DNA from 4 places in the Paenibacillus sp. FSL H7-0943 genome. Region 3 is predicted to be linked to each of the others. Evidence: riboswitches for the same ligand, from Rfam matches in the RefSeq annotation. Region 3 holds a riboswitch; each other region holds the start of a gene.
What was found. Region 3 has a riboswitch for cyclic di-AMP ahead of NSQ55_RS00545 (C40 family peptidase). Riboswitches for the same ligand answer to the same signal wherever they lie in the genome.
Positions count from the first base shown of each region.

Region 1: another riboswitch for cyclic di-AMP. It lies ahead of NSQ55_RS10920 (KamA family radical SAM protein); the one in region 3 lies ahead of NSQ55_RS00545 (C40 family peptidase).
Region 2: another riboswitch for cyclic di-AMP. It lies ahead of NSQ55_RS25725 (alpha/beta hydrolase); the one in region 3 lies ahead of NSQ55_RS00545 (C40 family peptidase).
Region 4: another riboswitch for cyclic di-AMP. It lies ahead of NSQ55_RS02730 (hypothetical protein); the one in region 3 lies ahead of NSQ55_RS00545 (C40 family peptidase).

Region 1 covers NZ_CP150148.1:2,552,246-2,560,306, forward strand. Annotated here, with positions in the region: gene NSQ55_RS10905 (YdeI/OmpD-associated family protein) at 1-149, opposite strand, end outside; gene NSQ55_RS10910 (DinB family protein) at 206-721, opposite strand; gene NSQ55_RS10915 (YafY family protein) at 805-1,716, opposite strand; gene NSQ55_RS10920 (KamA family radical SAM protein) at 1,859-3,028, opposite strand; cyclic di-AMP (ydaO/yuaA leader) riboswitch at 3,169-3,310, opposite strand; gene NSQ55_RS10925 (AraC family transcriptional regulator) at 3,359-5,026, opposite strand; gene NSQ55_RS10930 (ABC transporter substrate-binding protein) at 5,166-6,191, opposite strand; gene NSQ55_RS10935 (HAD family hydrolase) at 6,718-7,380, shown strand; gene NSQ55_RS10940 (mannitol-1-phosphate 5-dehydrogenase) at 7,423-8,061, shown strand, end outside.
Region 2 covers NZ_CP150148.1:5,892,476-5,900,536, forward strand. Annotated here, with positions in the region: gene selD (selenide, water dikinase SelD) at 1-906, opposite strand, end outside; gene NSQ55_RS25725 (alpha/beta hydrolase) at 1,427-2,236, opposite strand; cyclic di-AMP (ydaO/yuaA leader) riboswitch at 2,342-2,528, opposite strand; gene NSQ55_RS25730 (hypothetical protein) at 2,963-3,136, opposite strand; gene NSQ55_RS25735 (Nif3-like dinuclear metal center hexameric protein) at 3,221-4,021, opposite strand; gene NSQ55_RS25740 (alpha-glucuronidase family glycosyl hydrolase) at 4,040-6,094, opposite strand; gene NSQ55_RS25745 (endo-1,4-beta-xylanase) at 6,177-7,196, opposite strand; gene NSQ55_RS25750 (glycoside hydrolase family 43 protein) at 7,241-8,061, opposite strand, start outside.
Region 3 covers NZ_CP150148.1:110,212-118,272, reverse strand. Annotated here, with positions in the region: gene NSQ55_RS00560 (YwhD family protein) at 1-41, opposite strand, end outside; gene NSQ55_RS00555 (M1 family metallopeptidase) at 145-2,151, shown strand; gene NSQ55_RS00550 (hypothetical protein) at 2,163-2,993, shown strand; cyclic di-AMP (ydaO/yuaA leader) riboswitch at 3,212-3,350, shown strand; gene NSQ55_RS00545 (C40 family peptidase) at 3,408-3,836, shown strand; cyclic di-AMP (ydaO/yuaA leader) riboswitch at 4,198-4,340, shown strand; gene NSQ55_RS00540 (C40 family peptidase) at 4,385-4,837, shown strand; gene NSQ55_RS00535 (GNAT family N-acetyltransferase) at 5,027-5,512, shown strand; gene NSQ55_RS00530 (cytochrome c) at 5,640-5,996, shown strand; gene NSQ55_RS00525 (4a-hydroxytetrahydrobiopterin dehydratase) at 6,079-6,366, opposite strand; gene NSQ55_RS00520 (hypothetical protein) at 6,595-6,888, opposite strand; gene motA (flagellar motor stator protein MotA) at 7,095-7,895, shown strand; gene motB (flagellar motor protein MotB) at 7,879-8,061, shown strand, end outside.
Region 4 covers NZ_CP150148.1:606,891-614,951, forward strand. Annotated here, with positions in the region: gene NSQ55_RS02705 (ABC transporter permease) at 1-199, shown strand, start outside; gene NSQ55_RS02710 (hypothetical protein) at 231-422, shown strand; gene NSQ55_RS02715 (hypothetical protein) at 1,008-1,460, opposite strand; gene NSQ55_RS02720 (hypothetical protein) at 1,501-2,022, opposite strand; gene NSQ55_RS02725 (hypothetical protein) at 2,037-2,591, opposite strand; cyclic di-AMP (ydaO/yuaA leader) riboswitch at 2,660-2,824, opposite strand; cyclic di-AMP (ydaO/yuaA leader) riboswitch at 3,244-3,433, shown strand; gene NSQ55_RS02730 (hypothetical protein) at 3,685-4,101, shown strand; gene kdpA (potassium-transporting ATPase subunit KdpA) at 4,318-5,994, shown strand; gene kdpB (potassium-transporting ATPase subunit KdpB) at 6,011-8,044, shown strand.

The DNA.
Region 1 (8,061 bases), 2.4 Mb from region 3:
TCCTCAACTACGTCCAAATATAGCAACGTTTCTGGGTTTGGCGTCATACTAACGAATACCCAACAAGATTGTTCAGTCTTACAATTCTCCTGCAGCCAAACTCTTAAATCTTCTCTCGTTTTCACTGTAATTAGATTTTCAATCTCCATAATTAAAATACAATTTCCTTTCTAGGTATGGAGTGGAGCGTCTTGCCCATCCGAGATTAAATAGCTTCCGCAGGAACCTGATACCAAAAAAGAGCATAGTCATTCATGGTGGAAGCATGGCCTAACTGCCGTAACATAGTAGATACATTGCCTCTATGATAAGTCCCGTGATTGGCGACTTGCAACACAATTTCTGATTGGCGTGTTTGGCGGATTCCGGCGAATGGATTGTCAAGCAGAATGGTTTGCTCCAAATCGGATTGGTTGTGTAACCATGCTTTGTATTGTTCTGATAGCTGGGCAAAGATATTTACGTATTCATCCACAGAATCTAGAATGCTCAAATTTAGCGGGATACTTTGTTGAAAAGCCTCTGGCATGGCAGTGCCTGTTAATACAAGATACCACATCGTATCAACCGCATAGATATGGCTAAGGGCATGAGCGATGGTGGGAAATGAGCTGTTCACTTCTTGACTTAGCACAGAAGGCGGGAGTTCCTTGATTCTCCCCAGGATAGTTTGGTTTGCCCATGTGTGGTATTTAAACATTTCTACTGGATAATTTGTCATTCGTACATTCTCCTTTTGAATGGTCATGGATTTGTTTTTTGTTACTGTAGTTAATATAAAAGAAGAAGTATGACATCAGACTGTCATACTTCTTCATAAAGTTTGAGTGTGTTTTGAAGCTGCTCTTTTAAAATACCTCGCAATGCAGGGGGTTCGAGGACTTCGGCGCCGCTGCCAAAACTCAGCAGAATGGACCAAAGCCAACGTGCTTCCAATGGCTTATACACAGGAATTCGCATCGTCATGCTTTTATCGGAATGAAATTCCTTGTCGACTTGATGAAACTGATCCAAAGCTTCTGCCAAAGCCTCAGGGCCTACCCGGATCACTATTTCCTCCACCTGATCTGCCCTGTTTGAACAGCCGGCCTCTTTGGGTACCTCATGTTGCGAATGAAAGGTATCCTGCGTCAGGAACAAATTCAGCATCCGGGAAAGTCGGAACTCCCGATAGTCCTGCCGAGCCCGGCAATAACCATAGATGTACCAGTTGCTATATTTAAAATGAAGCTTTACTGGTTCCATTTCACGGGTTGTACGTTCATTTTTTACACTGATGTAATCAAAACGGACAACATTTCGTTCCGCAATAGCCGCACGTAAAAGAGGAAGTGCGTCAGGATCCGTACGCCGGGTTTCAAGATCCACCGCGAGACTAGAGGTCTGTGGCTCCGTTCCAATCGTTTGCAGCCGTTCAATGGTTCCTTGCGTATGCTCATCTTCAAACACGGAAGAAAGACTGTTAAGTACAGTAATCAGAGAAGTGACATCATACGAACGGAGCAGGCTTTTATCCATTTTATATCCGTCCATGATGCCATATCCACCTTTAGTACCCTGATACGATACGACCGGGATGCCAGCGGCACAAATCACATCGATATCCCTATAGATTGTTCGCTGGGAAACCTGAAACTCTTCAGCCAGCTTGGAGGCAGATAAAACTTCGTGGTTCAATAGTTTATAGATCATAGAAATCAATCGTTCCAATTTCATGTGTGCATTCCCACCCATTAGTCCATTTCGTGTTACAGCGTGATTATATCATAGATTTTTTCGGGCTAATTTTGGGCGGGAGGAGTTTTGTTGTTGGTGATGAAGAAATATCCTATGACAGAGTCTGACAGAGCTGATTAATCTATTTACAGATTAAATCCGCAGGCTCGCCTGATAAATCATTAACAGAAATAATAGCATCGTTTTTTTTCACAGGTGGGGTCCAATATTGCTCATTCCCAGGCAGGTCATCGAACCATTCGGCGTCCTTTGGACAATCTAGAATCATAAATTTTCCGTATTCCTGATCTCTGGATTGATGGTATTTGAGATAGGCTTTCCCGTTATCAATGGCGAGAATTTCTATTTTTCCTGAGGTGTGGCTCATGGATAAGCGTACTCTTTTGCCAAGTCCTGAGGTTCTGGCTTTGGCTTCTTCTACAATTTGATAGACTTGCTCGAGCGGTAATACGAAATCTCGGTTTCCGGCTACGGGCCGGTTCACAAAGAAGTAGTAGGGTGTAACGCCAGCCCATGAAAGCCGGTCCAGTAGTTCCCCTAAAATAACGGGATCATCGTTGATGCCTTTGAGGATGGGGGTCTGATTTACGACAATTGCCCCTGCGTTGTGGAGAGCTTTAAATGCTTTTTTGGCTTCAGGTGTGATTTCACGAGGATGATTGATGTGCGCCATAACATAGATTCGTTTGTCTTCGGTAGAGTAAGTACGAATCAGCTCCAGCAGCTCTTCGTCTTCAGAGATCCGCATCGGATTAAATACGGGAATTTTGGAACCTAGTCTAATGATCTTAACATGCTCAATGCTTCTTAGATTTTCAATAATGGATCTTAGCTTCGGTGTGGAGAGAATTAAACTGTCCCCGCCCGTAAGAAGTACGTTGTTAATCTCCGGATTCTTTGCGATATACTCCAAGCCCGGAGAGACATCAGCCATCGCCTCTTTCACGTCATTTCGGAACAGACGCTTACGGAAACAGTAGCGGCAATAAGCCCCGCAGACCTCGGATACAATCAGCAGTGCAGTTGTTCTATACTTGTGCTGACAACCAGGTACCACATAATTCGTGTCCTCATCGGAGGCGTCCCAGCGCCCATATTCCAGCAGTTCACCTTCGTTAGGAATAACCAGCTTACGGATGGGATCATTTGGATCATCCCAGTTAATTAAAGACAGATAGTAGTCATTTACACGAAAAACAAATTTGTCCGTAATTTCTTTCAGATTCTCTTTTTCCAGCTCAGACAACATAGCTATTTTGTTAATATCCGTGAAGTACTTTACCTTTTGCACGTACATCTCTCCTTTGTCTCGTAGTGTGAGAAATGAGGGAGCCTTAGTGTCAAAGGCCAATCTACTGCCAGCAGGGTCCAAAAAAAGCACAAAAAGAGACCCTTAGCAAGGGTCTCTGGTTATGTAAATAACATGAAAAGCAGACCCATCCACTGCTGACGAGGTTAGCTGACGGACTCGGGTAAGATGGTACCCTACATTCTAATGCTCAATGATTCGCCCCAATTAACTGGTTCCCCCGCTTTTCAACTGTAAAAGTTGGAAATTAAGCGTAGATAAAGTATACCCTATGAAGTTTTGAAAAGTCAAAAGAGAATCCTAGATTCACCTTTAATTGCTAGCGCTACTTCCGCCGAGTAGTTTTGGCAACAGCGTTAGCAGCTTCTCCCGGGTTAACGCATCACTAGAGTTCCATTTGCTTCCGTCGAGCAGATAAACATGTTCCTGACGTACTGCCGGGAGACTGTTCCAAAGTGAACTGTCTAGTAATCGTTCCATCGCAGCTCGCGAGTCTTTGCGTTCCGGAATGAGCATGAAGATATGATCTCCGGCGTAGGCAGGCAGTCGCGTTGGATCAACTTCGGCGAACCCTAACTCTTCGTCCAATATGGCCTGGATCTCTTCGGTCGGTTGTAAACCACATGGGGCATAAAGCGCAGTGGAGAATCCGGACATTCCCATAGCATATAGATGATCTCCATGATCATAGACCAAAGCAGAGGCGGTTTCTCCAACTTGAAGGGTTGTCGTGTAAAGCTGCTGCCACATGGCAGCGTTTTTGATTGTGAATGACTCCAGCCATGCTTCGGCTTCGCGCTGTTTACCTAGCCAACTGCCTAATGTCCGCATTCGGTTGTCGAGAGGCGCAAAGGAATCAAAGGTGAGTGTCGGAGCGATACCAGAAACTGCTCTGTAGGCTCTTTCATCACTATTTGCCAAAATGATCAAATCTGGGTTTAGGGAAGCGGTCAACTGCGGGTCCAGTGGAAACCCGACGTTGGCGAGCTTCTTAAGCCGATGTTTATAGACGCTGTTCCGGGCGAACGCTTCATCTCCACCGATAGGCTTTACGCCTAACGCGAGAAGGTCGCCAAGTGTTTCGCCATGATAGACAATACGTTTCGCTCGCTCTGGAATCTCCACCTCATGACCCGTCCAATCCTTGACGGTAAGCTTACGACTTTGCTGATGTGCATATTGTCCGGGTGTAACTCCGGTTTTTTGCCGAAAGCGGCGGCTGAAATAGTATTCGTCCGAGAAGCCGACCAGTCTGGCGATTTCCCGCAGTGGTTCAGTCGATTCCTGCAGGAATCGTTTGGAATGATTAATGCGCAGATCCGTCAGGTATTCAAGCGGCTTTTTACCCGTAAGCTGCTGAAAGATCGGTGTATATTGCCAGATTGATATTCCCGCCAGTTCAGCTAACTGCTTCACGGTGATACTCTCTGTATAATGCTCCTGAATGAATGTTATGGTCTTTTCTACGGATTCCGTAGGACTTGGCAGGTGTTTGGAAGGGTAATTATGCTCAAAAAGTAGCAGCAGCAATTCTTGGAATTTTAATTGTCGCTTGAATTGTTGTACATCATCGGTGTTATTCCTGTTCATGAGCAGGTCTTCGACTAGTCGGATTACCTTGGTGAACGGGTGCACAATTAACTCCCGTCTGCCGGAAAGCAGCTCTCCAGAATATCGTTTAGGATGCTCGGTTGTATAAATTGCTGTAAAGGTGATGAGGTAATAATACAACGTCAGCTCCTGGTTGTCCGTACTATAGGAGATTCCAGGAGATAGTAGATAACATTTATCCGTACTTAGTATCACGCTTTGATCATCGAGGTTCAATTGTCCGTTCCCTCCAGTAAATATGAGAAGGGTATAGTCCTGGGTTGTACGCGTTATAGAGCTTGAATCGGCAGCTTGAATCATCAGTTCGGCCTCGTTTAGCTGAAATAGCAGAGAGTGGAGTGGGGGGCAGGACGATGATGTATGCAGCATGGGTTCAGCCTCCGTTCATTTGGTGAGAATGATTATCAATGAATTCATTGTATATAAAAAAAAGAAGCATATCAACAGCTGTTGACATGCTTCTTGCAGTTTTTTATCAGCCTTGTGTTAAACTCTTCATCACAGAAGGTTATTTCATATTCAATAGCTGTGGAATTTCGCCAAGCAGCCATTCTCTTGTTGTCGCATCACTTGAAGTCTTCATGATGTCTTGTGTATAGACATATCCGTTCTTGACGGCAGGAAGGCTCTTCCAGATAGGGCTCTTTAATAGATTCTCTGTGGATTGTTTTGCTTCTTCTGCCACTGGAGTCAAGAGGAATATCCGGTCTCCGGCATATTCTTTCAGGACTTCCATGGATACTTCCTGGAACCCTTTACCTTCATCAAGGATCTTCTGAATAGCTGGAGTTGCCTTGAAGCCATTCTCCCCATAGAGTACCTGTGAAAGTCCGGTTGCTGCCATTATAAACAGTCTGTCTCCTGGATAATAAGTGAAGACCGCAGCCGATTCGCCCTCTTTCATGCCTGCGGATTTCAATTGCTTCCACATGTTCTCTTCAGCGGTTTTATACTGCGCAAGCCATGCTTCTGCTTCAGTCGTTTTCCCAACAATTCCACCAATGTCCAGCATACGTTCCTGGAGTGGGGCAAAGGTATCAAATATTATAGTGGGTGCAATTTTGGAGAGCTGTTCGAAATCAGCTTCATCTGTGCCCGCATAGATGATCAGGTCAGGCTGAAGCTCCAATGTTTTTTCCAGATTGATAGGGAAGCCTACATCCTCCACACCTTGTAATTGATCTTCAAAAACCTGGCCTTCGCCCATAGAAAGAGGATAACCTACCGCCTGCACACCAAGTGCGAGCAAATCGCCATAAGTTTCTCCAGAATAGATAATTCGCTGCGGATTCACCGGAATCTCTACAGTATGCCCTATGTAATCTGTATAGGAACGAGTAGTCGCTGCTGCTTCATCTGTACTGCTATCTGAGGGTTCTGCTGAAGGTACTGCGGTTGCAGCGGAAGAGTTCCCGGTTGCGTTTGCCGTACTATTGGCAGAGGATTGTTCCTTTGAGTTTCCGCACGCCAGTAGCAATGTACTCAGCAAAAATAGTACACATACCACAGCGAAGGACTGTCGTACCTTGTTCATATCTTATTGCCTCCCTATTATATGTAACGACCACCAATAATGATAATCATTCTCGATTAAAAACTATCATAAATTAAAGCCTCTTTTTACTCAATGGACAAAAAATAACCCCGTAATTTGATTTGTACAATCAAGTAAAAAGGATGTGTTTAAAATTATTTTGAATTATTTTTAGCTGCTTGGAAAAATACTCTAAATAACAGCAATCGAGAGAAAGAGAGGGAGCTTGTCTTCATAATAAACTTGGCAAAGGAATCCCTTGAAGCACATAGGATTGTGGTGTTTTTTTGAATCTGATTACTGTTATGTATTAAGAAGTTCAGGTGATGAAAAAATCCAGGTTTGTCCACATTGATTGTAATCGTTATCATTACGTGGCATGTTATCTACCGTGCTTGACGTCAGTAGAAGGGCTTTGTTATGGTTTTTATAGTCAAACGCAAGCCGAAATAGCTTTTTGTAGAATATGCAGAAGGTTTTGCGTAAGATATTCTAACCAAACATAATACGAGGGAGATGGTTGATTGTGATCAAAGGAATTATTTTTGATTTTGACGGAACGATTATCGACACGGAGACTGCTTGGTACACCGCATTTAACGAGGCTTATGCAGAATATGGAGTGGATCTGACGCTTGAACAATATTCCACCTGCATCGGCACGAGCTTGAACAGTTTTAATCCTTATGAATATTTAATGACTGATCTTAAGCTAGCGATTGACAAAGAAGAGTTCAGTAAGGCTGTTAAACAGAGACACAGCAAACTTATGGAGCTTGAAACAATACGACCAGGCATTCAGCATTATCTTGATTCCGCCAAAGCAGCTGGACTACGCATAGGGCTGGCCTCAAGTTCTTCACTGGAATGGGTGGAAAAATATCTGAATCAATTGGGTATTCGCGAGTATTTCGAATGTGTTCGGACTGCCGACCATGTGGCAAAAGTGAAACCAGATCCGGAGCTATATAACCAAACGTTAGCTTGTCTTGGAATCACAGCTGATGAGGCGGTTGCTATCGAGGATTCACCGAATGGATCTAAGGCAGCGGCAGCAGCTGGCATCCGTTGCATTGTGACGCCTAACGAAATTACTAATTTTCTTGAATTCGATAAGCAGCACCATAAAATTGATAATCTAAGTCTTCTTGAATTTGATCATGTAGTTACTCAACGTTGCTTCGTATAGAGAAACCGAGAAACTAAGTTCAAATTAAAGGGGGATACCAAATTGAGAGCCGTACATTTTGGAGCAGGCAATATTGGCAGAGGTTTTATTGGGCCTATGTTGTCGGACTCCGGTTACAATGTTTGTTTCGTCGGAAGAAATAAGAGTAAAATTGCCCAATTGCAAAAACGTGGGCAATATCCTGTCACCCTAGCTAACAAGAACCGGGACAGCTTTATTGTTGATAATGTTACTGCAATCAATCTGAATGATACTGAGGACGTTACTAGAGCTATAGCAGAAGCTGAAATTGTGACAACTGCCGTCGGAATATCCGCTTTAAAAGATATTGCTGAGACCATTGCGCAGGGCATCGAACGAAGGCTTGAAAATAGCAGAAATCTCAACCCTCTTCATATCATTGCCTGTGAGAATGGGATTGGAAGCAGTCAGAAGTTGAAAAAATCAGTTTATCGGCATATGAAGCAATCCTTCAAGGAACTTGCTGACCGCAATGTCGCTTTTCCCAATGCGATGGTGGACCGGATTGTACCTATGCAGAAAAATACAGATTCACTTGAAATCCTCGTTGAACCCTTCAGTGAGTGGGTTATTCCCCGCAGTGGAATGATTGGTAATTACAATGAAATTAAAGGCGTCCATTATGTGGATTCGCTGGCGCCATACCTCGAACGGAAGCTA
Region 2 (8,061 bases), 1.1 Mb from region 3:
GTCACATAGAATATAGCGGCTTAGTTGGTCCATCTCTTCCGGATAAAGAATGCTGCCTTCCAGATGGGCAAAGTTATTCTTAGTGCCTCCTGGAACAAATCCCTGTTCCGCAAGCTCTCTTACTCTTGGCAGCATCGGTACATCGCCTTGACGAATGATCAGGCCCGTGCCGCTCCCTTTAGCCATTTCCGAGGCATGTCCCAGTAGCCCAAATCCGGTAACATCTGTACAAGCATGTACATCATAAGGCTCCATGATTTCAGCCGCTTTTTTATTCAAAGTAGACATTACTGTCGTAAGGCGTGTGGTTTCTTCAGAAGATAGCTGATCCTTTTTAATGGAAGTTGTTAAGATCCCCACACCGATAGGCTTCGTTAGAATCAGCTTGTCTCCCACCTTGGCGCCCGCATTCGTTCTTACTTTGTCAGGATGCACAAGGCCCGTAACGGCCAATCCGAATTTGGGCTCTTTATCGTCGATGGAATGTCCGCCCACAAGAGTAGCTCCTGCTTCCTGTACTTTATCCGCTGCACCGCGCAAAATGTCACCGAGAATGCTTTTATCTAAAACAGAAATAGGGAAGGCCACAATATTAAGCACCGTAAGCGGCTTTCCACCCATCGCATAAATATCACTTAATGCATTGGCTGCTGCAATTTGACCAAATGAATAGGGATCATCCACGATCGGCGTGAAAAAATCAACAGTTTGCACTAACGCTAATTCATCACTTAAACGGTACACCCCTGCATCATCACTAGTGTCCAGACCTACAAGTAGATCCGGGTTAGGAACAGTTGGTGGCAGACTGCGAATAACCTGCATGAGATCAGCGGGACCGATTTTGCAGCCGCAGCCCCCTTTTGAAGATAATGAAGTCAGTTTTATAGTTTCAGCTTGAGACATCATGACTCAGCTCCTTTAGTATGAATTATCTTAATCTTACACGAGTAGATCGCATTGTACAAAATGCAAGAGTAGCAGATGTGCTGCTTGTTACGCCTTCCTCTATACACTTACCATCACTACTTAGGTCTACCGTTCTTTCCCACGTCGGGTGAGCTATATTTGATGCTGTGGTAGGGTGGGGACATTAAGTGGCGTTCTAGGTACAATATGCTTGTAAATGTTCAACATCCATCGGTTAGTAAAATAACCAAAGGCTGGCTCATTCGTAGATTTTACTACTGATAAGCCAGCCTTTAGTTGGATGTCCATTATATTAGGGAAATCCTCCCTAAAAACATCCTATTATTAGGGAATTTCTCCCTAATCCATGTTCTAGGAGCCATAATCTCCTTCACTTTAGGGAGAATTCCCCTAAAGTTCTTCCCAGAAAGACGACCCATAGCCAGCTCGTGCTCCCTGGCTATGGGTCGTCTTTTTTCTCACTTAAACGCTTCGCTTGTGAAGGTCTCCCAATAGATCAGCTAATCTGCTGAGTACCCTGCTGCTTCTCTAAGAAACGTTGAAGAATCGCATTGAATTGCTCCGGTTGGCACAGATTACTTGGATCTAATGCGTTCGGAATAATCGCCAACTGCGCATGTGGCAGCTGAGACACCATTTCCTTCATACAATTCACTCCAAATTCATTGAAGTCCCCTACAATACATAAAGCGGGACGTTTAAAAGCCTTTAAACATCTGGTGTAATCAACATGGCTCGTAGCCAGCCTTTGCCGATATAGCTCCCGGGGACGTTTGTCCAGCAGCCCTCTTCTAATCTCATTGTAGGCCAGACTCCAGCGCTCTCGGTACATCATCCGAATCGAAGGCAACACCAGCTCGCTTGGGAGATAATACATTAGTAAACTACAATATGCTGCCATAGTTTGTATTTTCCCTACTATTGTTGATCCGTGAGTCCTACAAAAGCTATCCGCGACCACAATGGCTTTTACACGCTCAGGATATTGTTTGGCAATATGCTGAACGACTAAGCCACCATAGGCGATTCCTACAAAAACTGCTTCACGGATACCTAGGTCATTCAACAGCATAATCAGATCCAGACATTGCGTCTCAATAATCTCATGTGGGGCCTCCAGCAGTTTACCAGACTTGCCATTCCCCCGTAAATCGCACAAAATCACTTTATATTTATCGGAAAAATACTCCAGCTGTGGTTTGAACATACTGTGTGTTAATCCATGTCCATGGATAAACACAACCGGAGTGCCAGTTCCATTGATTTCATAATAGAGCGAAGTTCCGTTCAGTTTAGCGATAGGCAAAGGTAACACCTCTTTCATAATAAATTCTACGACTATATCTGCTTAAAAACGCAGCAAAAAACCACAGAGGGATTCTCTGTGGCTATTCATCACTAAACACGCCATTCATCCTCTCTCCATACGCTTACGAGGTTAGCTGTCGGATTCGGGCAGTGAGAGTTGCCCTACCTGCAGGGATGCATATTATGCACCCGGAACAGGATTCACCCCATAACCAGTGCCGACTCTCACATCGGCTGCCAGTTGTTGGTTCCCCCGCTTTCCAGAAACGGAAATTAAGCGGATTGCTTATGTAATTGTAAATTTAAGATAATTCTCAGTTCTGAGATGAATCATACTCTTGTAAGGTTTTCTTGTAAAGGAGGGCTCTGGTCAAAATAATGTTGAAAGCAATGCTTTTCATTTCATATTAAGCATACTCTTCATTTTCTCTTTCTTTTGCTCTTGTTTACTCGTTTTCTTTAGAAAAACAGCTCTGAAGCAAGCGAAAAAGGGGGTGATTCACCAGTACTTTCCTATTTAATAAGAAACGACAATCTTCAATACCAATATTGGGCCAGTTTCTGTACCTTGGGGTGTTGGTCGTTTCTATGTCCCCGATCCGTTTGGCAAGCTTGTTAATATTATTTCACATGAACAGCACGAATGATTTCATAAAAAAGAAAAAAGCTAAGCAGAATCAGAGATATCCCCCTGTCCACTTAGCTTCCTTTTACAATACTATGGCTACAAAAGATCGGCGTTTTTCAATGCATGCTCCCAGCTTGGAAAAAAGAACAGCGCACTTCTCATAAGCTCTGGGTCGCTTTGCTTTACTTGTTTTTTACTGATCGAGCTTCCGTCGCTTTGCAGCTTTTTGATCCGACTTAATACTTCATCAGCCTCCAAAGGAATTTCCATTGAAACACTCCTTTCTCAGTGACCTGTTTCCCTTCATTTTCTCCATAATATGTTTATTTATTCCGTACTCTTAATTTCCCCAGATTAAACCATCTGATAGATGGGTTGTTCAGCAATGAACCGGGTAGGAAGCATGGGATATTTGTCTGCTAAGATTTCAGCTAAATATTTCATCCCCGGCGCTTCACTCTCCGCATGACCTAACATGATGAGCGCTTTAGATCTGCCTTGGTGCCCTGCATCCCGCACATATTCCGGAGTCTCCCACTCTGGTCCTTCTCCAGCAATAATTAAATCAAGATTGTGATCATTAAAAAGTGGAATAGCCATCGTCCCGCCCCCTCTGTAACCTACTAATATCCCTATGCGTTTGCAGGACAGAGACAGGTCACCAGCAGCGCGTACATAAGAGATCCCTAGCTTACTTTTAATATACTGAGCAGCTTCCAGTACAGTCATGGCAGGAATAGTGAGGATCGTAGCAGCCGCTTGCTGCTCTTCCACATAGTCTGACCAATCCAGCTCTCGCAGCAAACCCATCATAATCCCATCCGGCTCTTGCCGATGCCAATAATCATGATAACGAAAAATAGCTATTGGGGATCGTTCGATCAGACTTTTTTTCGCATGATAAACCGGATCACCTTCTAACCACTCGTTCGCCGCATGATGGCTATAAAATACACCTTCATGCGTGATCAGCAAATTGGCTCCTAACGCTATTGCTTGCTCCACAATATTTTGTGTGGCAGAAAAGGCCGTAATAATCCCTGTGACTTCAGTTTCCGGTTCCCCTGGGTTCAGAATATCCACAGTCCCTTCTACCTGTTCCACAGTTCCCATTAAATCTTTCAAAATCGCTCTAATCGTGAGGCTCACTATCATCATCCCTCGGTTCAAAATCTAATAAATCTTTCTGCCTTTAAGATCCTCAATTCCGCTCTTGCGGTAAAAATACGTATTGATCCGATCTCTCCATTCCTGCGCATGCTCTGCTTGCTCTTCAAGACGTTGCTTCACTTGCACATACAATCCACTATCCATGCTGCCTTCAAGTGATTCCCATGTTGCTAGAAGCTGTGCAGCCTGCTCTGCCCCCTCGAAATGAGTATCGTAGATATGTTGTATAACCGTTTGCCCCGATTGCAGAACATGCGTGTATGGAACATGATGGAAGAACAGCAGCAGCTCTTCTGGACAAGACGCTAGATTCTCATAATTTGATGCATTAAGACCCATATACTGTCCGCTATACCCCGTTCCCGATTTGACTGAACGATCCACACCAATGCCCTTATGATCCGCATAATGGTACGTTCCCCACTTGGCGTATTCATATCCATCCACATTCGGCCCATAATGATGATCCGGATTAACCATCCAGCCCACACCTAATGGAGCTGTGTAAGATTCGTAAATCCTCCATGAGTCCATTAACATCCCGCGAATAGCAGCCACTAGACCTTCATCAGTGCCAAAGGTAAGGCGAATCCATTCCTCAGCGATTTCCTTTGCCGTCAGCTCCGGATTCCAAATTAATCTCCCATATCCATACAGATTAGCTTGAGCTAACCCATGCCCCGTCCAGTTCATGTCATCCCCAACATTAGTTACAGCAGCCACACCATTATACTTATTTCCCCACACCGATCCGTCCACAATATGTTTCACAAGCGTAGTTTGCCCTTTGGCATAAGTATTGAAATCAAGGACTTCTTTCCACTGTGGAACAAGATAACAGAGATGCCGCTGCTGCCCCGTATATTCTTGAGCAATCTGAAACTCCATCAGATGATTGGTATGTTCCAGTGCGCCAAACAGCGGAGATACCGGTTCTCTGACTTGAAAATCCATCGGTCCATTCTTGATTTGCAGCACTACATTATCATTAAATCGGCCATCCAATGGTTTGAAATGATCATACGCTGCTCTGGCCCGATCGGTCTTACGGTCACGCCAATCCTGCTTGCAGTTATATACGAAACAACGCCAAATCACGATTCCGCCAAACGGCTCCAGTGCTTCTCCAAGCATATTAGCGCCATCGGCATGGTCACGCCCGTAAGTGAATGGCCCTGGTCGATTTTCTGAATCTGCTTTGACCACAAACCCGCCAAAATCAGGGATCACTCGATAAACCTCACCAGCCTTATCTTTCCACCATTGCCGCACCGCTGGGTCCAGTGGATCAGCTGTCTCCAATGCTCCGATCTGTATCGGACTGGCAAAGTTAGCACTGAGGAATAGCTTAATTCCGTATACGCGGAATATTCCTGCAATTAACGCGATATCAGGCAAATATTGCTCCGTTATAAATAGAGATTCAAGCTCATGAACATTCACATTGTTAATCGAAATCGCGTTGATCCCCACAGAGGACATCAATCTGGCATAATCACGCAGCCGCTTTGTATCGTTAAGAAATTGATTGGACTCGTAAAAAAAGGACCGTCCAGCATAGCCACGTTCAATACTGCCATCAAAATTATCCCAGTGATTAATCATTCGCAGGCCGTTCACCGGATTCATAGACAAATTCAGAGCGTCTATCTCGCTTTCTGTTCCTATCAGCCGTAACAGATGGAATACGCCATACAATATTCCAACAGGCGTTGAAGCACCGACAGCGATACATTGCTCAGTAGCATTTGTACGTATAAGGAAACCTTCAGGACCCAGTGAATCGGTTCGTTCTCCTGCGAATACTCTACTAATTAATGGATTCCCCCCTTGGAAGGTTCCTATAACGATACACGGTCCTTCAGGTTTCGCTGTGAGCAGTGGCGCTTTGCCCAGCATAGAGGTCATCCCCTGTATGAATTCCGCGGCTGCCGCCTGAATCGTCTCGTTGTCCTCCGTTACTACCAACTCAACACACCAATCTATATATTGATTGTATAGAGATCCTGATTTCAGCTGGCCATAGTTGAGCCAAGCCTCATAAGCGGTATTTGTCATGTTTATTCCTCCCGTATAAATAACCCGCCCTGGATTGAAAAGGACGGGTTCATAATTCGCAAGCTTGAGCAGGTTACCCGCTCTATGATTTGGTGACAGCGTTAAGCAATTGGTGATAAGCCGGCTTAGGATTATGCCGCTCATCGAATAGAAATGGCCAATTTTTCCGTCCCCGAACAGGGAAGCCGTCCAGCCATGTATAGTCATCCGCTGCTCCCCAGAAAGTGACTGAGCTAATCACGTCGCGGTATTCTTTCAACAGAGCAAACATCGCTTCATACCGCTCTGCCTGCAGCTCGAGCAGTTCGGCAGGTGCAACCTTTAAATCCATTCGTTTGTCATCGAAACGGAACATGGACACATCCAGCTCTGTCAATTGGAGCTGAAGCCCTAAAGATGCATACTTCTCAATAGCAGCACGTATTTCATCTAAGTCCGGATCGTATAGATTCCAGTGGGCTTGCAATCCGACGCCATGGATCGGCACTCCTTGTTCCAGCAGCGACTTCACCATTTTATAGATTTTGTCACGCTTAAGAGGATTAGACTCGTTATAGTCGTTGTAGAATAATAAAGCCTTAGGATCGGCTTCATGAGCGAATTCAAACGCTTTGCCGATAAACTCCGGTCCGACAATGTCCAGCCACTTTGACTGGCGAAGAAGTTCTTCTCCTTCATCTGCAATAACTTCATTTACAACATCCCAAGCATAGATATCTTCCTTGTAACGCCCAACCACGGTCTGAATATGTGATTTGAGCCGTGCAAGCAATGTCTCTTTGCTTACACACCCGCCCTTCTTATCCTCAAACAACCAGTCCGTAGTCTGGTTATGCCAGACTAAAGTATGCCCACGCATAGCCATATGATGTTTTCGGGCGAACGCAACCAACTGATCTGCTAGTTTAAAGTTATAAATGTCTTCAAGCGGATGCAGACTTTCAAACTTCATCTCATTCTCAGCGGTAATGCTATTGAAATGATAGGCGAGCAAGTGCTCCTGTGATTGTATCGTCATCGGGTTAACGGCTGCGCCAATTTTGAAATCCTCAGCAAATATTGTTTTTAGTGCAAGTTCTGTGTAATCACTAGCTTGTCTCAACAAGTTCCCTCCTGACAAAAGCATTTATATCAGTATTCGAATAATTAAGACTGATAATCGAACCAATCGAAGTAGGCAGGCACCTCAGCCACCTTGCCATGACCTGTTGCATATAATCCAATAAGAACACCCGTAAATCCATTTCCTTTTACGGCTTGAGGAGATAATGGGTACGCTGCTGCTGTTGATAGCTTATTCCACTCCTGCCCATCCAAAGAATAAAGGAAGCTGTATTCGGAAAGCTCAGCCTTAACTTTCAAATAAATTCGCTCGGCAGTAGTTGGAACCTCTGCCACTGTACGGGTTATTCCATCCATAGTCACATGAGCTGTAATCACTGTTTGCCCGTTTTTTTGAACAAGTCCAATTTCATAATGAGCATTCTCATCTAATCTGGCGCAAAGTCCAGCTTCCACATCAGCAATAGATGAAGGCATTTCAAGCAGCGTGCTCCATTCTGCCGAAGTATGCTGCTGTCTTCTGCCTACAAAAGCCACTTGGCCTACTTCACTGAGACCTGCAGATTGTCCTCGAAGAGATAACCATCCCTGTCTTTCGTTTAAGGACCAGCTTCCCTCAGCCGGATTCCGCAGAAAGGCTAATCCCAGCGGCAATACTTGATCATCAAAATCATATCTTCCACTAGTCTCAGGTTTTGGCGATTGACCAGGTACACGTGAAACCTTCATTTCCAGTCCAACTGTGTCTTCATTATTATCGATCATCGGCCATCCGTCTTCAGTCCAGCTTACCGGAGCAAGGAAAGTCTCTCTTCCAAGCACAGTGAATTTTGTATCTACTAGTCTTACCCCAAGGAATACGGCCCACCAATCCCCGTTACGATCCTCAATCAAATCGGCATGCC
Region 3 (8,061 bases):
AAGGCAATCTGTTTCTTGCCCTCCGGTTGTATGTTGTCCACGAGTGCACACCCTTCCTCTTACGAATAATTTAATTTTAGCTAATAATGCGGCGATTGCAAACATATACATCCCGTAGATGCTTGTCACGGGAGGAATCACACTATGAAGTCACTGTCATTAAAGTACATCATCTTTGCGACCCTGGCCATCCTCGCGCTGCTGGGAGGAGGAATATGGGCCTTTTCAGGGGATAGCTCAACAGCTTCTGTTACTAGCTTTGCTTCAAAAGAGGCCAAGTCCTCCAGCGGCACAGCGCCTGCAGCCGTACCACAGCAGGTATTGCCTGAGAGCGCACCCGTCCCGGCAGAGGAGGCTTTAAGCCAGCGGGTAGTCGAGTATCACATTGATGTCCAGCTTGTTCCTGACACAGAAACCTTAAAAGCTTCTGAGACAGTAACCTGGACACACCCCGGAGTAAAGCCAGTAAGTGATTTATATTTTCACATGTATCCAAATGCATTTGCCTCATCAGATACCACCTTTATGAAGGAATCCGGGGGGACGCTCAGAGGCGACAGCATGCCTGAGAACGGCTTCGGAAATATGACGCTGACCGATCTGCGCACGACAGAGGGAACTTCGCTAATGCAAAGAGTGCAATATGTTCAACCTGATGACGGCAATATCAACGATAAGACGCTTCTAAAGGTACATCTTCCTCAGCCTGTTAATGGTGGGGAAAGTGTAACACTTAAGCTTCAGTATGAAGTCCAGCTGCCCAAAATCTTTGCTCGCATGGGTGCTTCAGGTAACTTCGTTATGGCTGGGCAATGGTTCCCTAAGCTTAGTGTATACGAGCCTAAGGGCACACGCGGAGTTAAAGAAGAAGGCTGGGACCTGCATCAGTATCACGGGACCTCTGAGTTTTACAGTGATTTTGGCATCTTTAATGTAACGATTGCCGTTCCTTCCAACTATACGGTGGCTGCGACCGGATTTCCTGTAAAAAATGCCAAGCTCAAACAAGATCAAAAAATATATCAGTTCTACGCCGATGATGTCCACGACTTCGCTTGGGCTGCATCCCCTGATTTTACAGTAGCAGAGGAAGCTTTCTCTACGCCGGAAGTGCCTGGAGTACGAATTAAGGTGTATCTCGACCCACTGCACAAAGACTTACAAGAGCGTTACCTTCAAGCTGCCAAGGCTGCCCTGACCTACTTCAGCAAATGGTATGGCCCTTATCCCTACTCTACGCTGTCTATTATCGTCCCACCTAAGGAGGGAAACGGCGCTGGAGGAATGGAATATCCTACCCTTATTACAGCCTTTGGGGCCGCAGATTCTTCTCCAGATACCTCACTTGAAAGAACCGTCATTCATGAGATCGGCCATCAATACTTCTACGGTATGGTAGCCAGTAATGAATTCGAAGAGGCTTGGCTGGATGAAAGCTTTACTTCCTATGCCGAAGACAGACTTATGGAACAAGAATACGGTATCAAGTCTAATTTGCCTTTACAGGCCAGCCTGGTGACTATACCTGAGCCGTTAAATCTGGAAACGTGGAAATATGCAGGGGCGGATTCCTATAGCCGAAATGTTTATATCCGCGGCAAGCTTGTACTTAAAGATATCGAACGCCAGGTAGGTACCAAAGCAATGAACAACATCATGTCCTCCTACGCTCGTAAGTTCCGTTTCCAGCATCCCGCTACGTCAGATTTTCAGAAAGTCGTTGAGAAGGTAACCAAAAAATCATGGCAGGCATATTTCGATGATTACATTTATGGTGATGGTGCGCCTGACTTCTCAGTAGATACGATTACTTTTAAAAAAAATAACAGCGGCGATGCTCAAAGCTACGAATCATTAGTGAAGATTTCAAATAAAGGGAGCCATTACGTTGATGTTCCCGTGAAATTCACATTCGCCGACAGCTCTTCGGTGCAGCGGGTCTGGAACGGTGAAGGAGCAGAGACTACGTTTCAATTGTTAAGCGATAAGCCTCTTCTCTCTGCTGAGATTGACCCTGAGCATTCCATCTTATTGGAGAGCAAACATTTAAACAACTTTAGGCTGGCGGAAATAGAGCCCAAGACGCTCTCTCGCTGGACGTTAAGTGTAACTAAACTACTTGAAACCGTGCTCGGAACTCTTGTCTGGTGAGGTGAATGATTGTGAGAACATCGATAACCCGCGGCTGGCAAAGCATGAAGGAGCAATTTTATATTTTAATTCTGCTCTTCATCTACCGACTGCTCTGGGGCTACTTTATGTATGGTTTCATCCGATCTGCTATTATTCCAATTCTACTGCGCTATCCAGATAAAGACGCCGGCGGCAGCGGTATGGGCAGACTGTTGTATTATATCGAGGGACAGTTCAGCTTGAATACTGACCCTGCGATACGCACTTGGTTATGGATGCTTCTAGGACTTGTTGTCTTGCGACTTCTGCTTTCTCCTTTCATAAGGGCAGGATTGCTGCATGAGCTCCACCAGGAGCGAAGGGGCGAGCGCGGACTGTTCTTTTTCCCTGGCATGAAGATCTATGGACTACCTGTCTTAGTCTTTAGCCTAATCGAATGGGTTCTGACCCTGCTGCCGCTTTACTGGCTTGCTCCAAAAATGTACGGGCTGTTCTTATCCTCTTTGTTTAACTACACTTTGTTACTTCATTTAGTACCATACGTATTGGCATGGCTTATATATATTTTTATCGTGCGCCTGTTTCTTCTATATATGCAGTTTGGTTACACCGGCGGTACAGGAATGTTCTCCTCACTGTTCATCTGCTTGCGGTCACTGATTCCTGCTATAGGTGTTTCCATTGTACTTGGTGCGGGAGGCTTGCTCTTACTGCTAGTGTGCGGACTGACGGGTCTGTTCTGTCCCGGCCTGCCGGCACTTATAATACGGCAAATCTCACCACTACCTTCTACGCTCTTAAAAATGTGGGGAATCTCTGCACAATATCATCTATGGTGTAGCAAAGCATTTCCACAATAAATTAACCTTATTTGACATAATAAAAAGGTCCCAATTCCTGTATTCAGGAGCTGGGACTTTTTCTCATTACGGATAACTTAAGAGTATTTGCAAAATCATAAAAGCTCTGTTACAATAAGTCCTGTGCTATTAGTAACAATTTTGTAATCAATTGAAACGATTCCTACATAACTAAATGTATTTATCGTAAGTGTAACTGTCGAAACGTCATTCTCTTGGTGCTTAACACGCCTAATTCCTTTGCACCGGGAAGTGGGGGAACCATATTTTGGGTGAATTGATCTCGCTTTACAGGGATCATAGGGAATCTTCTACCGAACCCTTAAGCTAACCTCGCAGGCCTTGGAAGGAGTACATCTTTTGAAAAGACATAATTTAAGAAAAAAATGCGTCGCTGCGGCGCTAGGACTTGTAATGGCATTATCTATTGGTGGAGGAAGCGCCTTTGCCGACTCTAAGATGGACACTGTAATCTCAAAGACTATTGGAGTTGCCTATAAAACCGGAGGTACAAGCACTGCCGGATTTGATTGCTCTGGATTTACAAAATATGTATTCAAGAATGTGGGTCTTACTTTACCTCGTACATCAAAAGCTCAATATAGCGTTGGAACTGCTGTATCCAAAAGCAATCTGCGTTCTGGTGATCTAGTGTTCTTTAACACACTTGGCAATGGAGTATCCCATGTCGGCATTTATGTTGGAAACGGAAAATTCGCACAATCGTCCTCTTCGCGTGGAGTAACCATCACTTCACTCAGTCAGGCCTACTGGGCCAATCGTTATGTTGGCGCTAAAAGAGTAATGAGTACTTCAGCTTATCAAGCTGTAGCCTTCGATTGAAACCTTCCTCACAACTATAACCTCATAATTACAACTATATGAACCTGAATCTGATTATGCCCGTAATCAAATTCGGGTTTTTCTTTTTCCATAATATATTTTTACACTATTAGAGCCCGATTGAAACACGTTTATTTGATAAAAATTGCAATTATATTAAAAATTAGGTCATTATTAACGCTTACATATGCCTTTCTACCGTAAAAATGCCAATTTTTCTGCATTAATATGTTAAAAACGATTGCCAAGCGGCTTTCTGTTTGTTACAATTAGCGCAGTGAGATTTTAGTAACATTTTTGTAATCATTAAGTTGTTATTTACAAAGGTTTTGTCATGTATTGATTACAAGCTAATCCTAATCAACAGTATGAGCCGAGTTTCCTAACTATTAGGAAAACGGGGGAACCAACTTTGGGTGAATTGACCTCCATTATATAGAGGGGTCATAGGGGACCTTCAACCGAACCCTTAAGCTAACCTCGTAGGCATTTGGAAGGGGTATACACTTTTGAAGAAGAAGTTAGCAGCAGCAGTACTAAGCTTTTCCATCATCCTCACCATCGGAGCAGGAAGCGCTTTCGCAGATTCAAAAATGGATAAAGTGATTGACAAGGCCATCGGTACTAAATACGTATCCGGCGGTATATCCACTAACGGATTTGATTGCTCCGGATTTACAATGTATGTGTTTGATAAGATTGGCATTAACCTTCCACACCAATCAGGTTCCCAATATCAAATGGGCACAGCAATCTCCCGTGATGATATAAGAGCCGGAGATCTTGTATTCTTCAATACAAGTGGCAAAGGTGTCTCCCATGTCGGCATTTATGTCGGTGAAGGTAAGTTCGCACACGCTTCTACCTCACGCGGTGTTACGATTAGCTCTCTGAGTGATAGCTACTACGTGAAACGCTACGTTGGTGCTAAGCGCATTATGAGCACAGACGCTTACCAATCGGTTGCTGCTGAATCGGAAGACAATGATGATGTTCAATAAGTAACGTACATAGGCTCTTTTCCAAGGTAACTCTTGGAGGAGAGCTTGTTTTTTTGTCTTATTACTTATTTACCCCTCTCATAATTTGTAAAACATTCCTCTCATATAAAGTTTCTGAGTCGAACCTCCCCCATTTTGTATATAATTAGTAATATAGCAATGTCCTCGTGAAAGGAGATCGTTGACCTTATGATAAATCCCTCGGTAACTTTTCATGTTGTTCCTATGGAGGCAATTCACGGAGAAGCTATTTGTAAGTGGAGCTATACGCCCCCATATAATATTTATGGCTGGATGCCGTGGGAGCAGATGCAGGCTCTTGGCATCGAGTTTGGCGATCCGCAGCTCCGGGAGGAACAATATATCTCCATATTAAATGAACAAGAGATTTTGTGCGGATTCGCACAGTTGTTCCCGATGGAAGGAGTCGTTCGTTTAGGAGTTGGGATGCGCCCCGATCTATGCGGCCATGGTTTAGGCAAACTATTCGTAGATGCCATCGTCCAGACAGCCTTGAATCGTTATCCTGATCGTGAGATAGATCTAGAAGTCCTGACCTGGAACCAACGCGCCATTCGAACTTATCAAAAATGTGGATTTACGATTACAGATACGTATGAACGCCGCACACCTACAGGAGACAAACCTTTTTATTGCATGGTCTATGACAAATGATATTAAATACCATATATTTCATGAGAATGATTGTATTCTCGTTCATTTTTTTGTCACAAACCCTATGATAACGCTTCACCATAAGCTATAATGTAGGGAGCAGCTTACATAGAAGGGACGAATTGGGATGCAGAAATGGATCATGAGCGGTTTGTTTTTTGCCGCCTGTGCCTTTGCGGTAGTACTCATGTTTACACTTCCGGGTAAAGAAGAGGTAGCGGAAGAAAATAAGCCCACGATGCCGGTAGTTCAACTGGACGCAGCAAAGGCAGAAGCAACCGTGAAAGCCAGCTGTATCACCTGTCACGGCGATCAGCTTCAAGGTGGAGTTGGACCAAGTCTTCAGAATGAAGGTGGCCAGCATGACGCTGAGGAAATCTATAGCATCGTCACTAAAGGACGTGGCCAAATGCCTTCCTTTAAGGAGAAACTAGCGCCTGAAGAGATCGCCAACGTCGCACTCTGGCTCTCAGAGAAAAAGTAACCCACCCAAGCAACTAAAAACGCCCGTGTATGAGATAGGTGACTATCTCTGCACGGGCGTTTATTTTATGATTTCGGCTAAACTAGTGATTTTTTTCAAAGGCTTCATTAAATTGATGCGCCTCTCGAAGATCTAGAGCCGTAATCCCATCTTCTTCATTAGATTCAAGTCGCAGTGTAACTGTTTTATAATCAATCGTAATATGTGGATGATGATCGAAGGCTTCTGAAATCGTGGCTACTTCATCAACAAACGCAATGCCCTTCATATATTGGCTGAACATATATTTTCGTACCATAACGTTATCTTCCAGCTTCCAGCCCTCTAGCTTGGTGATCTCCTCACGCAGTTCCTCTTCCGTAAATAACAATTCGTTTCCTCCCTTACAAAAAATTGCAGTAAAGTGCGCAGTTCCCTTTACTTGTCTTAGGCTTTAAACAAAACATCCCTTAGCTTCTGAGGTCCAAGGGATGTGCCAGGATAATGGCGATATTTTCGATTTAATGTATTCACAAATCCCAGCGATTATAACTCGGCTTTATCAATTTTAACACGGGCTACTAACTACGGGCAAATTACGTCCAGACGTCTCCTCAACCTAAATCAAAACCACTGAAGCCAAATCCTCTTCGCCAACTAAAATATTAATGCGGTGCGTGTCCTTATCGTAAATAATTACGCCGCTCCCCACCTCAATCATAGGTTCATTACCCAGCGCAAAGAAAAGATCCTCAGCCAATGCTTCCCATACCTCCAGCTTTGATTCTTGGGGTAGTTCCTGCCACTCGTCCGGATCCATCTCAAAAAATAAATATCCATCGGAAATTCGTCCGACGGCTTCGGTCAAATCTGTTAGAATTTCACCGTAATCTCTACCATGCTTTACACCCACGTATATCACTCCGTTTTCTTCACAGATGAATAATTACTTACCTTATCCATTATAGCCGAAAAAATGACTTCACAAAAAACCGAATGATGTCGATAAATAAGAATATACGTTAATTCGGTTTCGCACAGAGTGCCCTGCCGCTGTTTCAAGGATGATATACGCGGCATTGTCGGAACACATCTTAAATCTCACGGACGAGGTGCAAAATGGAAATTTCAACAATAATTGGTTTAATTTTTGGTTTGGTTGCTGTAATCTGGGGCATGATCCTCAAGCACGCTCCACTTCATGCTTTGGCCACACCTGCTGCTTACGTTATTATCTTGGTGGGTACGGCAGCGTCTATTTTCATGGCCTTTCCTTTCAACGAGGTCAAAAAGATTCCAAGTCTGTTCAAAATGATTTTTATCAAAAAGAAATTAATCAGTAAACCCGAATTAATCACTATGTTCATGGAATGGGCTTCTATCACACGGCGTGAAGGTCTGTTGGCTCTAGAATCAAAGGTCGATGAAATAGAAGATAACTTCCTCAGGAATGGCATGCGGATGATCATTGATGGAAATGATCAGGATTTTGTCCGCGATGTCCTCATGGAGGATATCCACGCCACAGAGGATAGACATAAAGCAGGAGCGCTCATTTTCTCACAGGCAGGTATGTATGCTCCTACCCTTGGGGTGCTCGGGGCGGTTATCGGCCTCATCGCCGCTCTGGCTGATATGAGTGATATGAACAAATTGGCTGCGGCAATCGGGGCTGCCTTCATCGCCACTTTGCTTGGTATCTTTACAGGTTACGTATTATGGCATCCTATTGCTAATAAGCTGAAACGTCTCTCCAAACAAGAAATCGAAGTTCGAATGATGATGGTCGAAGGTCTTTTGTCCATACAGTCCGGTGTATCTACTATTGCCATCAATCAGAAGCTTGCTGTATTCCTAACACCTTCGCAACGCGTTAAGTTAAATGAGAAGGACGGTGGATCAGGTGAGCAAAAAGACTAGACACGAAGAGCATGAAGAACATGCCGATGAATCGTGGCTGTTACCTTATTCCGACCTCATGACTCTTCTGGTGGCTCTGTTCATCGTTATGTATTCTATGAGCGCAACGGATGCCAAGAAATTTGAAGAGATGAGTCAAGCCTTCAGTTCCGCACTTAATGGCGGT
Region 4 (8,061 bases), 500 kb from region 3:
ACCATTGACGATGCTGCTCCGAATTGGTGTCGGCGAGGTGGCGATCTGGCAAGTCATTGTATCGCTGCTGATCCTGCTTGTGACTACCTTCATCTTCGGATGGCTGGCAGCCAAGATCTATCGTACCGGCGTACTGATGTACGGCAAACGCCCAAGTATTAAAGAAATCAGAAAAGCAATGAAAGCTTACAAGATCTAAGAAGACCTCATATAACTTTTAAGGAGTGCTAATGATGTCTACAAGCGAACAATATACCATTATGCTTTTAATGAGTTCGGTATCGCTGGCTACGGTTAGTAGAATGCTTCCGGATGGCTCCACTTTTATGGATTTCGTTCAAGGCGTATTGACTGGTGTTGCTATAGTGGGGATGTTGGCAGGATTGTGGATGTACGGTAAGGCGCGTAAGAGTAAAGTGTAATAGTAGGAACTGAATTTTCGGGGGTATCCTAACAGCCATTTATGGTTGCTGGGATATCCCCGTTTTTGAGTTGGCAATCTCTTTGTATACGAGCTGATATAGCTAACGGACCCAGCAGCACTTAAATGCAGCAATCATCGAGATTTAGCAAGATATCGGACACTATAGTCGCTATTGGCATGAAAAATGGTGAATTAGTAGCTCTTTTAACCAAATAGTTGCACTGGAGTCCGATACTATGCTCAAAAGGCGATAAACGTGCAAGTAACGTCATCTGGGTCCGTAAGCCTTGTCTTGGTGGAAGATGATTAGGGCTTGCTTTAAGACGATCCGAGACGTTCATCGCTCGGGATTTTTACTTTCGGACTCAGAAGGCGTTATTTGGCGATTTCAAGGTCTTTTGAAGGGGGTGCGGACTCCAGTGATGCTATTGAGTGGAAGTAGGCGTATATTTGGTGCTCTATAAACAATTAGTGACTCTGGAGTCCGAACGCCGACCATATTTGAGGAAAAGCTTCAATTAAAGGCTCCTGAGTCCGTTAGATGCTTCATACGCTTAAAGATTGTCTGAATTCTAGTCAGAGACTAAATTATAGAAAGATTTGCGCTCGTTAGTACATCCGCTTGGGCGGTCATCTGCTCCCGTACAGCTCTAAGCTGTGCTTTCAATGCAGGAACACTTTTTTGCAGAATAATGCTTATTTGAGAAAGAGGCAGCTTTAAGCCGTACCACAATACCTTCACAAGCTGTTCCTCCCAAGGTAATGCCTTAGCCGATAGAAGCGAGCGCCGGGCAAAAGAATCAGCACACTGGCGAATACAAGTGCGGTAAGCGTGGATAGAGAATAACTGAGGATCGAATTCATCCTGACGATATATTTTATGAAGCTCTGTGAAGGTGCGGATAGTAATCTTGTCTGCCTCATTAGATTGTTCTAACAACATGGAACTAAGTACGTAGACTTCATTAGTATACTTTTGAACACACTCTGCAAATTTAGTACTGTAGGTGGACTCGGGAGGTAAGGGGTCAGGCATGGTGAACACGATCCTTTCAGATTGAGAGATTTGCTTGAATCTATAATATAGAAAAGTAAGAGATGGATTTATTGATGAGATCGGCGGTGTCTGGTTCCGGGCAACTGTGTTTCTGCTGGGAGGCAGTGGATAAAGCTTTTGAAGGCTTGTAGTAGAGCCGTTCACTTCTGGAATTGCTCCCCCCTGCTGCAACACTGTACAGACGCCCTTGCTGAATATGCCCTGCCAAGGATTTACCCTGGAGCTTGGCCTTTAAATCCTGCAAAGCACCCTGAACTAGCTCAAGCTTAACCTGCTCCCAATCTGAACCTTCGCGGCGGACCTTATCCAGCGCTTCTTCAAGACGGCAATGACAGATGGCCCGTAAAAAAGAACTCCATTTAATAAGATCGAAATTTTTGGTGTTGGCAGAGATCAGACAAGCCCCCCAACTGCAGCCTCCCTTACAGGTGAGCTTCAGAATACCATAACGGCAGCCTTCAGCCCCTTCCATTCCATAGTGAATAGGCTCGGGTTCATCCAATACAAATACTTCAATGCGGGATAGTCTGCGCTGGTCCATAGTAGGGTTCCTCCTTAGATTTCCAAAAGCTTTAAGTCAACATGATGAGTGACACTAGCCTTTTCTACACAAGCGAGCATCTCCATTTTATTCTCACAGACTGCGGTATGCTCTAGCCATAGTCGGAACTTCTCTTTTCGTATAACAGATAGATGTAAGGGAAAGGTGCTGCGGGATCTCAAGACATACCAACCGGCGCTTACATCTTTCCAAGGCTCCTTGAAGGCTGTAAACCACGGGAGCTTTTGGTGTGATGACCAATCCTGCTGCTGCTGTTGTTCTCGAATTTTTTTATATATCTCATATACAATCTTAGAGTCTAAACAGTCTTTACAAGAAGAAGGTGTGCTGAACTGGCGAAGGGCTTGGATCTGGTTCTGGCCAAATGCATAGCCTACAATGTACCTGTGATTATGTTCTTCGAACCACAAGGCCCCGAAACAAACGTAATTTAGACTTATCGGCTCAAGCAGCCCTTGATGTATCCCTAAATAATAGTGCTTCAAAACATTCACCCCATCCAGCGTGCTATCACCTAATAAGCTTAGGTAACGCAAAAACCGCAGCAAGAGGAGGACCTCTGCTGCGGTTTTGGATTACAGGCAGATATACCTGGGCCAAAGCGTGGCGGATCAAGGGTCTCTCTCTTTACGCTTACGAGGTTAGCTGTCGGATTCGGACGGTGAGAGTCGCCCTACCTATTGAGACTTATGCAGTCTCCTTTGGATTCACCCCAAGTAGGCCAGATGGCCTGATGGTTCCCCCGTTCCCTGCGAATGCAGGAACTCAGCGTTGATTGTTTTTCATGAATTAGATTCAACCCGAATCATACTCTTTTCAAGATTTTCTGTAAAAAACGGAAAATGTTCTTTTAGAGCAATTTTAACCATATCCTGCCGACTACGACTGAAAAACGAGGTAAATAGGTATTTATGGCGTGTTATCGCGCCTCTTTCTCGCTCAGCCTCAGCTTCTTGCGTTTCTACCTATAATGGGAATTTGCAGTATTTTCGCTCTAAAAAGGTGAATAAAATCACATGTACTATAGATAGCGATTAAACGCTCCAAACTCGAGTAAACAAGAGATATAGAGAGATTAGATATCAAGTAAGCGCTATCTAATGGGAAAATAGTTTTTAATTTGCATTATTTTGGCATCATTCAGGTTTTACAAGTCTTCGTGCATAAGAGTATGATTACTCCTGTTTCAACGACAATCGAATATTTGATCCGCTTAATTTCCGGTAAGGAAAGCGGGGGAACCAACAATCGGCAGCCGATGTGAGAGTCGGAAGCCGATTATGGGGTGAATCCTGTAGAGGGTGTGAGTGAGCTTGCATCTATACAGGTAGGGCGACTCTCACCGCCCGAATCCGACAGCTAACCTCGTAAGCGTATGGAGAGAGGATGAGTGCAATGTGACCGCTAGCGAGCCACAGAGGAGATCCTTTGTGGCTTTTTGCTGTGCTCTTAGAAGCAAAGCATTTATGGAGGCCTCCCCTAAGAGGTCGCTAAATTCATCATTAGCGGTATTTGTAAGGCAGCGTCTAATGACGTGACACAACCGAGCTTTAGGTTGTGCCCGAAAATGACGATAGGTCAACATCCTTTCGGAGATTTTCGTTGCCTCCTTGTTGTAAATGAGCAGGAGGAGAAAAAAAGATGACGGATCAGAATGAATATGTGCTTGTATGTGCGCCTACAAAGGCGGGAGAACATTTCATTAAACTTCTGAAGTTCAGGGGTATTAAGATGGCGGGATTAACCAACAATGTGGCTGAGAAAGCTTTACTTGAGGAGCTCGGGATTGAGCAGGTTATTCTAGTGGATACCCGCCATCAGAGCACTTGGTTTCGCCCATCGTTCCCGGTAGGCAGGGTATATCTGTTTGAGAGCAGCTTTCCGCTTTGCTGCCGCTATATTCAGATGTGCCGTACCTGGACGACACAGCCGATTTTTGTGATTACAAGTTCAATAAATCCTAGATTGGTCTATAAAAGACTTGGTGCGAGCTATGTAATCTATTCCCATAGTGGTGATGCTGATTTTCTAATCGATAGATCACCTCATCAAGGATAATGGAAGGAGTGCGGAAGATATGATGGATCTGTATATGGTGGCTTCGTTAGCTGTAATTTACGGGTTATTTTATGGCTTTATGCGCTGGTGCGCAGGTGTAGTTGAGGATACGGGGAGGGATAAGCTGTGATTCTAGTAATCGCTGTTACCCTACTGTTGTTTATATATCTGGTTTACGCGTTGATTCATCCTGAGAAATTTTAAGGAGGGGCATTCATGGGCATTTTGCAAATAGTCGTCGTAATTGTAATTCTCATCTTGCTGGTCAAGCCGATGGGAACGTATTTATATCATGTATTTTCTAACGAACCGAATCGTACGGATCGCTGGTTTGCAGGCACAGAGAAAGGTATTTATAAGCTGATCGGCCTGAAAAAACGGGACGGAATGTCCTGGAAGAAGTATGCACTCAGCTTTGTTTTAACTAATATCGTACTGGTTGCTTTCAGTTATATTTTTCTGAGATTACAGCGGGGATTGCCGCTGAACCCGAATGGAATTGCCGATATGGAACAGACGCTTTCATTCAATACGGTGATCAGCTTTATGACCAATACGAACCTGCAGCATTATAGCGGGGAGACGGGACTATCGTATTTTTCACAAATGGCAGTCATCACGATGATGATGTTCACGTCTGCAGCGAGCGGATTTTCTGTTGCGGTTGCTTTTGTCAGAGGGATTACAGGACAGAAATCAGTCGGGAACTTTTTCGAGGACTTCGTAAAAGCACATATTCGTGTATTCATTCCATTAGCTCTGCTAGTTTCATTGGTGCTGGTAGGATTGCATGTGCCACAAACGCTCAAGCCATCGCTTGAGGTCACTACACTTGAAGGGCAGACGCAACAAATCGCTATCGGTCCAGTCGCTTCTTTGGAATCAATTAAACACTTAGGTACGAATGGTGGCGGCTTCTTCGGAGCCAATTCAGCACATCCTTTTGAGAACCCTAATCCACTTACGAACGTTCTGGAGATTCTCTCTATGTGGATGCTGCCAGCCTCTTTGCCATATATGTACGGATTGTTCGCTAAGAACAAACGTCAGGGCTGGGTGATTTTCACAGCAATGATGACCTTGTTCGTACTACTGCTGGGATTGAATTATTATGCGGAAACCAAAGGCAATCCAGCTATCAATGCGCTGGGGATCGAGTCTTCGCAAGGCAGCATGGAAGGTAAAGAGGTACGTTTTGGTATCCCGCAATCTTCGCTGTTCACTTCGGTAACAACGGCAGCTACGACAGGTAGTGTTAACAATATGCATGATACGCTGACACCGCTGGGTGGCATTACCCCTCTGGCCCTAATGATGCTCAACAACGTCTTTGGGGGAAAAGGTGTCGGACTAATCAATATGCTGATGTATGCCATCATGGGTGTCTTCTTATGTGGACTAATGGTTGGCAGAACACCAGAGTTTCTCGGGCGAAAGATAGAAGCCAAGGAGATGAAGCTAATTGCGATTGCTATCCTTGTGCATCCGTTCATTATCCTTGTACCAACAGCAGGTGCGTTCTTAACGGACTTGGGCAACGGTTCCATCACGAATCCCGGATTCCATGGACTTAGCCAAGTGTTATATGAATATGTCTCTTCTGCCGCGAACAATGGTTCAGGATTTGAAGGGCTTGCGGACAACACCACCTTTTGGAATGTTACAACCGGGATCGTAATGCTGCTTGGCCGTTATGTCTCTATAATCGCGATGCTGGCAGTTGCAGGCTCACTGATCCAGAAGAAGCCAGTTCCTGAGACGATTGGCACATTCCGCACAGACAATGGTCTGTTCACCGGAATTCTGATTGGTACCGTTGTAATTATCGGGGCTCTGACGTTTCTGCCGGTCATTGTGCTCGGCCCGATTGCAGAATATTTGACCTTACGGTAGGAAGAGGGAGAACAAGATGAGTACTGTAAAAAGAAAAAAGCTGCTGACGGGACCCATACTCCTAAGCGCTGTAAAGGATAGCTTTATTAAGCTTAACCCGGTGACGTTAATCAAAAATCCGGTCATGTTCGTAGTCGAAATCGGTACGATTATTGTATTGCTTATGGTACTGGCCCCCGGATATTTTAATGCAGAGAAATCGGTAGGCTTCAATATCACAGTGTTGTTCATTCTGCTATTCACAGTGCTGTTTGCCAACTTCGCTGAAGCGCTGGCTGAAGGCCGCGGGAAAGCCCAGGCGGATTCACTCAAGAAAACGAAACAGGATATCACAGCTAACAAACTCGTTGGAGGGTCTGTGAAGACCGTTTCTTCTTCCGAGCTTCGTAAAGGAGATATCGTCATCGTCAGTCAGGGAGAACTTATCCCTGGCGATGGTGAAGTAATTGAAGGGCTGGCCTCCGTAGATGAATCGGCAATTACAGGTGAATCTGCACCTGTTATTAAGGAAGCTGGCGGAGATTTCGGCTCAGTCACAGGCGGCACCCGGGTAGTCAGTGATGAGATTAAAGTCAAAATTACCAGTGATCCCGGTGAGTCATTCCTGGATCGGATGATCTCCCTCGTTGAAGGGGCGAAACGTCAAAAGACACCCAATGAAATTGCACTAAATACACTCTTGATCAGTCTGACGTTGATTTTCCTGATTGTAGTAGTGACCTTGCGGCCTATTGCGACTTATCTGGGCGTTGATCTAGATATTCCTGTTATGATCGCTTTGCTGGTCTGTCTGATCCCGACCACAATCGGGGGACTGCTCTCCGCTATCGGGATAGCAGGGATGGACCGCGTCACACAGTTTAATGTCCTTGCTATGTCAGGGAAGGCCGTTGAAGCTGCCGGTGACATTAATACAATGATTCTAGATAAGACCGGTACGATTACTTTCGGAAACCGGATGGCGAGTGATTTTGTGCCTGTTGGAGATGAAACGGAAGCTGAGCTTACGGCTTGGGCAGCTATTAGTTCGCTAAAGGATGAGACTCCGGAAGGACGTTCGGTTATTGAGCTGGCTAAGAAGCTGGAGCGCAGCTATGACAGCAAACTTGCTGAAGGCGGAGAGTTCGTAGAGTTTAAGGCTGAGACCCGGATGAGTGGTATAGATCTACTTGATGGACGATCTGTTCGTAAAGGGGCAGTCGATTCCGTGAAGAAATGGGTACAGTCGAAGGGCGGAGTCATTCCCGCGAACCTCGACAGTAATTCCGATGCTATCGCTCGGATGGGGGGGACCCCGCTTGCTGTTGCGGTAGACAACCGGATTTATGGACTTATTTACTTAAAGGATACGGTTAAGCCAGGGATGAAAGAGCGGTTTGATGAGCTGCGAAAAATGGGAATCAAGACTATCATGTGTACAGGGGACAATCCGCTGACCGCAGCTACTATTGCCCGTGAAGCAGGGGTAGATGATTTTATTGCAGAGAGTACACCTGAGGATAAAATAGCGGTTATCCGCCGTGAGCAGAACGAAGGCAAGCTGGTGGCAATGACTGGTGATGGTACGAATGACGCACCTGCCCTTGCCCAAGCTGATGTGGGCTTAGCGATGAACAGTGGGACTACAGCCGCTAAGGAAGCAGCAAACATGGTTGATCTGGACTCCGATCCCTCGAAGATCATTGAGGTTGTAGCTATTGGTAAACAGCTACTGATGACGCGGGGCGCGTTGACAACGTTCAGTATTGCGAATGATATCGCTAAATACTTCGCAATTATTCCGGCAATGTTCATGCTCGCCATTCCCGAAATGGAAGCCCTGAATGTCATGGGATTGGGTTCACCTAGCTCGGCAATTATATCTGCATTAATATTTAATGCGATTATTATTCCGCTGCTGATCCCATTGGCTATGAAAGGTGTCTCGTATAAAGCGATGAGTTCTACGAAGCTGCTGGGACGTAATATTTTTATCTATGGTTTAGGTGGAGTAGTCGTTCCTTTTGCGGGCATCAAGCTTATTGATTTGCTCGTAAGTGTATGGATATAACAACGGATTGACTAATC